One region of the Pseudoalteromonas sp. CNC9-20 genome, then DNA from elsewhere that is predicted to be linked to it. Evidence: predicted binding sites of a transcription regulator. Region 1 holds the regulator's gene; each other region holds the start of a gene.
What was found. The regulator sigma-54, encoded in region 1, starts transcription at its own class of promoters, with help from an activator protein. The targets are predictions, from matches to a motif close to GTTGGCACGNNNNTNGNNT.

Region 1 (2,270 bases):
GCAGGTAGTATCGTCGGCTTGCTCGGCCCTAATGGAGCCGGTAAGACAACTACTTTTTACATGATAGTTGGCTTAGTACCCAGTGATAAAGGCACCATCAGTATTGATGATGAGGATATCACCTTAATGCCGATGCACTCTCGTGCGCGCTTAGGTATTGGTTATTTACCGCAGGAATCATCTATTTTTCGAAAGCTGACAGTTTTTCAAAATTTGATGGCCATCCTAGAAACCCGCAAGGGCTTAAGCAAAGCAGAGCGTGAAAGCGAGCTTGAGGGCCTGCTTGATGAGTTTAATATACAGCACATTCGAGACTCACAAGGAATGGCGTTATCTGGTGGCGAACGTCGCCGGGTAGAAATAGCGCGAGCATTAGCGGCAAACCCAAAGTTTATCTTGTTGGATGAACCTTTTGCTGGTGTCGACCCTATTTCAGTGTTAGATATAAAGAAAATCATAGAGCATCTGCGCAATCGTGGTATTGGTGTATTAATCACCGACCACAATGTGCGAGAGACCCTAGACGTATGTGAAACCGCATACATTGTTTCCCATGGCGAGCTCATTGCTTCTGGCACTCCAGAGCAAGTTCTTGCCGATCAAACGGTTCGCGACGTCTATTTGGGTGAGCAGTTTAGATTATAACGATTAAAGGATTGTTAGAGATACATGAGGCAATCATTACAGCTGCGCCTAGGCCAGCAATTAACAATGACCCCACAATTGCAGCAAGCGATTCGCCTGTTGCAGCTCAGTACTTTGGATCTCCAACAAGAAATTCAAGAGGCGTTGGACGCCAACCCATTACTTGAAGTTGAAGAAGACAATTACGCCGACAATAACGACAACCAAGAGCAAAAAGAGTCGACGTCCGACAACCAAAATAACGATACCGCCGAGACGGCCAGCGCCAGTAAGGATGAAGTTGAAAGTGCTGATGCCATGAACAACGAGTCCATCAGTGAAGACTTGCCCATGGATGTGTCTTGGGATGAGTATATTAGTGCGGCTCCCGTTGCCTCCTCTGGGCCTATGCCAGAAGATGAGTCTATCTACCAAGGCGAAACCACCGAGTCGTTACATGATTATTTAATGTGGCAGCTGCAATTAACACCTTTTAGTGCCACCGACGAGGCCATCGCCACAGCTATCATTGAAGCCATCAATGACAACGGCATTTTAACGGTCAGCTGTGAAGATCTGCTGGAAAGCTTGAATCATGATGAACAAGACGATGGTATCGAGCTCGATGAAATTGAAGCCGTTCTTAAGCGTATCCAACTCTTTGATCCAGTAGGAATTGGTGCGCGTTCTTTACAAGAGTGCTTGTTGATCCAGCTCAAGCAATTTGACCCACAAACCCCTTGGCTTGAAGAGACCAAAGAGGTAGTTTGTAACTATATTGATTTGCTTGGTAGTCGTGACTATCGCACCTTGATGAAAAAGACTAAGCTTAAAGAAGCGCAGTTAAAAGAGGTGATGACACTGATACACAGTTTAAATCCGACTCCTGCAGCCACGATTGTGCGAGAGCAGTCAGAGTATGTGATTCCAGACGTATCGGTGAAGAAAGTTAAAGGCCGCTGGGTGGTTGAATTAAACCCAGATAGTATGCCTAAGATCCGCGTTAACGATCACTATGCATCAATGTCGCGAAGCTGTAAGTCGCAAAGTGATAGTCAATTTATTCGCTCGCATTTACAAGAAGCGAAATGGTTTATAAAGAGCTTGGAACAACGCAATGATACGCTACTTAAAGTAACTAATTGCATTGTTCAACAACAACAGGCATTCTTTGAACATGGTGAAGAGGCAATGAAGCCAATGGTGCTTAATGACGTTGCCGAAATGGTGGAAATGCATGAGTCAACGATTTCCCGTGTGACCACCCAAAAGTATATGCATACACCACGGGGTATTTTTGAGCTGAAGTACTTTTTCTCCAGCCATGTTACAACCGAAAACGGAGGTGAATGCTCGTCTACAGCGATTCGAGCATTGATCAAAAAGCTAGTAGCTGCGGAGAATCCTGCTAAACCGTTGAGTGATAGCAAGATTGCCGACGTACTAGCCGAGCAAGGAATTAAAGTGGCTCGGCGCACGATTGCTAAATATCGTGAATCGCTAGCCATTCCACCGTCAAATCAGCGTAAAAGTTTGATATAGACGTTAGACAAGAAGGAAAATGCTTATGCAATTAAATCTTACCGGTCGTCACGTAGAAATCACTGATTCTCTTCGCAACTATGTGAATAGCAAATTTGCAAAAT
Region 2 (2,270 bases), on a different contig from region 1:
GCGCCGATAACGAATTTTGTGAACCGGAGTTAAGCAGACGACCATTTTGATCGGTCACCGTGACCCGTTCAGGAGACAGTCCTTGCACGGCCGAGGCGACGATATCGACGATAGAGTCTATCTCTTCACTGTTGAGGTTACGGCCGCGTTTAACCGTCGCAACAACCGTTGCTGAAGGCTTCTTCTCAATACGAGCAAATACATTTTCTTTAGGAATGGCCAGTAATACTTTGGCGCGAGATACTTTATTAAGTTCTTCAATAGTACGCGCTAGCTGCTGCTCGCGAGAATGCTTGAGACGTTCACGTTCAAGACGCTGTGATACGCCAAATCCCATGTCTTGCATCAAGATATCGGTGCCAGATTGCGGGCCTTGCGTAAGCCCCTCTCGAGCCATATTCAGTTTTATATCTTGATAGGCATCTTCGGCAACCATGATCACGTTGCCATCGAGTTCATAATCGATTTTTTGCGCATCCAAGAAATCCAAGGTCTGAATCAATTCCTCGGTGGGCATTTTGCCCAACGGGCGCATATCAGGCTGACGCGCCCAAATAATGATAAAAATAGCGATGGCCAAGCAAATAGCCAAAGCGATGATCAGCGTCACCTGTCGTAGCATATCCACGCCATTAAGGGCGCTTAAATAACCAGACTTTTGTTCTTGCTGTTCACCCGAGGAGTCGGTGTTCATGTCAACACCGCCATCGGCAAGGGCTAAATCTGTTGATTGGTTTGCTTGTGCCACAACTGTTCTCCGCTATCCGTTATACAGGCATGTTCATGATGTCTTTGTAGGCTTCCACTAGCTTGTTACGAACCTGCACAGTGGCCTCAAATGCGACAGAGGATTTTTGCGATGCGATCATTGCTTCGGCAAGAGAAACGCGGCGGTCACCCATCTCCACAGCAACCACTTTCGATTTAGCGTCTTGCTGTAGGTTATGAACATTATCGATTGCGCTACTTAGTAGCTCACCAAATTGGCTGGTCGATGTTTGCGGCACTTGGTTTTGTGCCTCTTTCAATGGGTTACGAGCTTGCGCTTCTTGCGCGAGCGACTGCATTTCTTGAAATAATGAGTTGGCTTGGACTTTCATCTTGGGCATCACTCAGTTAATTAAACTTACCCTGAACAATGCACAAGTCGTGCCAACAAAATATTGTTATTTAACAGTATGTTATTGCTATTTTAATTTTGACACTGAGGAATTAGGCAAGCTATATTTTTGACGCCCACAAGAAAGCCCGAGCTTATCCCGGGCTGAAATAGAACATTATGACGAGACTATGCAGGAAGGTGGATCCCCTGCTCGCGCATTTGCGCTATTTTGTAGCGTAAGGTACGCGGGCTGATCCCTAAGGCATCAGCAACATCCTTACGCTTACCGTTGAAGCGCGCTAAGGTATCGAGAATTATTTTGTGCTCTTTGTTTTTAAGCTCATCTTTAAAGTTATGGGCTTGGTCTACACCTTGGGGCGATGCCACTGGCAGCTCATCATAGTGTTGATTGAGCGCAGAGGGCATATCTTGGTGCGCATTGAGCTCAACTTCATCATCAGTGACGAACTCTTCGATATAAATGGCGCTGGCGTGCACCTCATCACCGGATTTTAAGATCAGCGCACGCTGAATAACATTATCAAGCTCACGCACATTTCCCGGCCAAGTATGCGCCATTAAGCGCTCTTTGGCATCGGCACTGAGCGAGGCAGTCGCTTGTTTGCTAGCTTGGCAATGGCGTTCCAATAAATGTTCAGCCAGTGGAATAATATCCCCGGGGCGCTGATTGAGTGGCAACCAGGTCAGCGGGAACACGTTTAGACGATAGTATAAATCTTCCCGGAATATACCGGCTCTGACCGCTTCTTTGAGGTCACGGTTTGAGGTGGCCAACACCCGTACGTTGAGCTCGATGGTTTTGCGACTCCCTAAGCGCTCAACCTCGCGCTCTTGCAATACACGTAGCAATTTCGCTTGTAGGCCTAAATCCATTTCAGTAATTTCATCAAGTAAAATGGTGCCATTTTGTGCTTGCTCAAATTTACCTGGACAGGCATTCACAGCGCCAGTGAACGCGCCTTTCTCGTAACCGAACAAAGTCGATTCAAGCATGTTTTCGGGAATGGCTGCACAATTGATAGCGATAAATGGCGCCTCTTTGCGCGGCGATTGGTCGTGAATATAGCGCGCCAATACCTCTTTACCACTTCCACTTGGACCCATCACCATGACACTCGCGTCACTGTCAGCCACTTTATTGGCTAAA
Region 3 (2,270 bases), on a different contig from region 1:
TCCACAGGCGGGGGAATGAAAGTAGTGAGGGTGTTTTTATTGTACTTACAAGGTATCCGAGAGCTTAACCGTTTGGTCCACCCGCGTGCCATCTATTCGATTAAGCTAGGTCGTAAAGCCCTGCCAGATAAGGTTGTGGAGGCGGTATGGGGCTTTTTCTCTGCTTATGCCTTGGTGTTTGTAATTATTATGATCAGCCTGATGGGGACGGGGCTAGATAATATCACTGCCTTCTCGGCGACCGCAGCCTGCCTTAATAACCTGGGTCCAGGGCTGGGTGAAGTAGCCGCTCACTATGGTGACATTAGTGATAGCGCAAAGTGGATCCTGACATTGGCAATGGTCTTTGGCCGGTTAGAGATATTCACTCTCCTCGTGCTGTTTACCCCAACATTCTGGCGTGGGTGAGGCACGGTCGCTTGCGACTGCGAGTGACTTAACGTCACTCGTTGAGGGCCGAACGCGAAGGCGTGGATGCCTGAGCCGGGCGTCGCTTCAGGATGAACTCCGGTCACCATGCTACCCTTTTCTATCGCGTGGCAGTGACTTAACGTCACTCGTTGAGGGCCGAACGCGAAGGCGTGGATGCCTGAGCCGGGCGTCGCTTCAGGATGAATTCCTGCCACCATGCTCTCCCTTTTCTATCGCGTGGCAGTGACTTAACGTCACTCGTTGAGTGGCGTTGAGGCGTGGATGCCTAGCGTAGGCACTCAATTGTTTATTATCTCTTCTGTATTTCTTTTTGTCCTAAATTCCATCTCTTTACTGAACCAAAGATGCGTTGTTGCTAAAAAGCAACACAGCGCTTGGTGTGCAGTAGGGGCTCAATAAAAATCCCCTTACAAATAGCTATTTAAATTATAAGTCGTTGAATTTTATATAAATAAACACAAAAAATAATTTATGAGAATGATGGCATTACACTTTCATTCAGTTAAAAGTCACCTTCAGCGCAATCCAGGCAGGTAATTGGCTGAATTCAAGGTGAGAAGTTGCAAAATAACCTATTGAAAAATATAGATATTATCTTTTAAGCCTGAACTGTGTCGCAAAAGAGCAACAGAAAAACATGGTGTAAAGGCTCTTAACTCCCCTGATTTACATATATCTCCATGATAAATAATGCTTTTTTAATGTTGGCACCGGACTTGTAATAGTCAGGGTGAGTTTAAAACGCAGTAGCAATTAGCACAGAACGTTACTGACACAGATTTCAACAAGTAAAGAAGGATATTGATTATGAAACGCATGACTTCAACTTTAGCACTTATCACTTTAGCAGCTTCAAGCGCAGCATTTGCAGCAGATTTCTCTACTTTAGATGCAGACGGCAATGGCGCTATCAGCAAGCAAGAAGCAGCAGTGGATGCAGAGCTTAGCAAGCACTTCGACAAGCTAGATACCGATGGTAACGGTGAGCTTTCAAAAGAAGAGTTTGAACAAGCTTAAGCGCTTAGTTTAAACATCAATTTCAGATTTTAGTTTTTAGTCCAGAAGGGTACTTATTATGAAACGCATGACTTCAACTTTAGCACTTATCACTTTAGCAGCTTCAAGCGCAGCGTTTGCAGCAGATTTCTCTACTTTAGATGCAGACGGCAATGGCGCTATCAGCAAGCAAGAAGCAGCAGTGGATGCAGAGCTTAGCAAGCACTTCGACAAGCTAGATACCGATGGTAACGGTGAGCTTTCAAAAGAAGAGTTCGAGCAAGCTTAAGCGCTATTCGCTCTTTCTCACGCACTTTATTTCCATTAAGAGGGATTTGTTATGAAAGGTATGACGTCAACAATCGCATTTGTCACTTTAGCTGCATCAAGCGCTGTATTTGCAGCAGATTTTAACGCACTTGATGCCGACGGCAATGGCGCTATCAGTGTTCAAGAGGCCTCTGTCGATGCCGCTCTAATGGAGCAGTTCGAACAACTCGATACAGATGGCAACGGTGAGCTCTCAAAAGCAGAGTTCGAAAAAGCCGAGTAACCCAATTATTTACCAAACAAGGTAAGGAGCAAGTTATGAAAACCATGAAACACACAGTCGCATTAATGGCACTTGTAGGCGCATCTTCAGCTTTCGCATTGGATGCAGATTTCAACACTATCGATGCCGACGGCAACGGCGCTATCAGTATGGAAGAGGCGTCTAAGTATCCTGAGCTTATGAGTCAATTTAAAGACTTGGATACTGACATGAACGGTGAGTTATCTGAGCAAGAATTTGCTAAAGCGCAGTAACGACTGCGCAACACCGGACAACACCACACAGTAAA

Region 2: a site for sigma-54 is predicted at 1,139-1,157, ahead of fliE (flagellar hook-basal body complex protein FliE). Genes of this name have one in related genera too.
Region 3: a site for sigma-54 is predicted at 1,136-1,154, ahead of MHM89_RS17360 (EF-hand domain-containing protein). Genes of this name have one in related genera too.

What each region holds. Positions count from the first base shown of each region.
Region 1 covers NZ_JAKRFS010000004.1:117,787-120,056, reverse strand. The annotation lists gene lptB (LPS export ABC transporter ATP-binding protein) at 1-645, shown strand, start outside; gene MHM89_RS10800 (RNA polymerase factor sigma-54) at 670-2,166, shown strand; gene hpf (ribosome hibernation promoting factor) at 2,192-2,270, shown strand, end outside.
Region 2 covers NZ_JAKRFS010000005.1:224,902-227,171, reverse strand. The annotation lists gene fliF (flagellar basal-body MS-ring/collar protein FliF) at 1-748, opposite strand, end outside; gene fliE (flagellar hook-basal body complex protein FliE) at 768-1,100, opposite strand; gene MHM89_RS13630 (sigma-54 dependent transcriptional regulator) at 1,289-2,270, opposite strand, start outside.
Region 3 covers NZ_JAKRFS010000007.1:213,012-215,281, forward strand. The annotation lists gene MHM89_RS17355 (TrkH family potassium uptake protein) at 1-408, shown strand, start outside; gene MHM89_RS17360 (EF-hand domain-containing protein) at 1,240-1,449, shown strand; gene MHM89_RS17365 (EF-hand domain-containing protein) at 1,508-1,717, shown strand; gene MHM89_RS17370 (calmodulin) at 1,769-1,981, shown strand; gene MHM89_RS17375 (calmodulin) at 2,017-2,235, shown strand.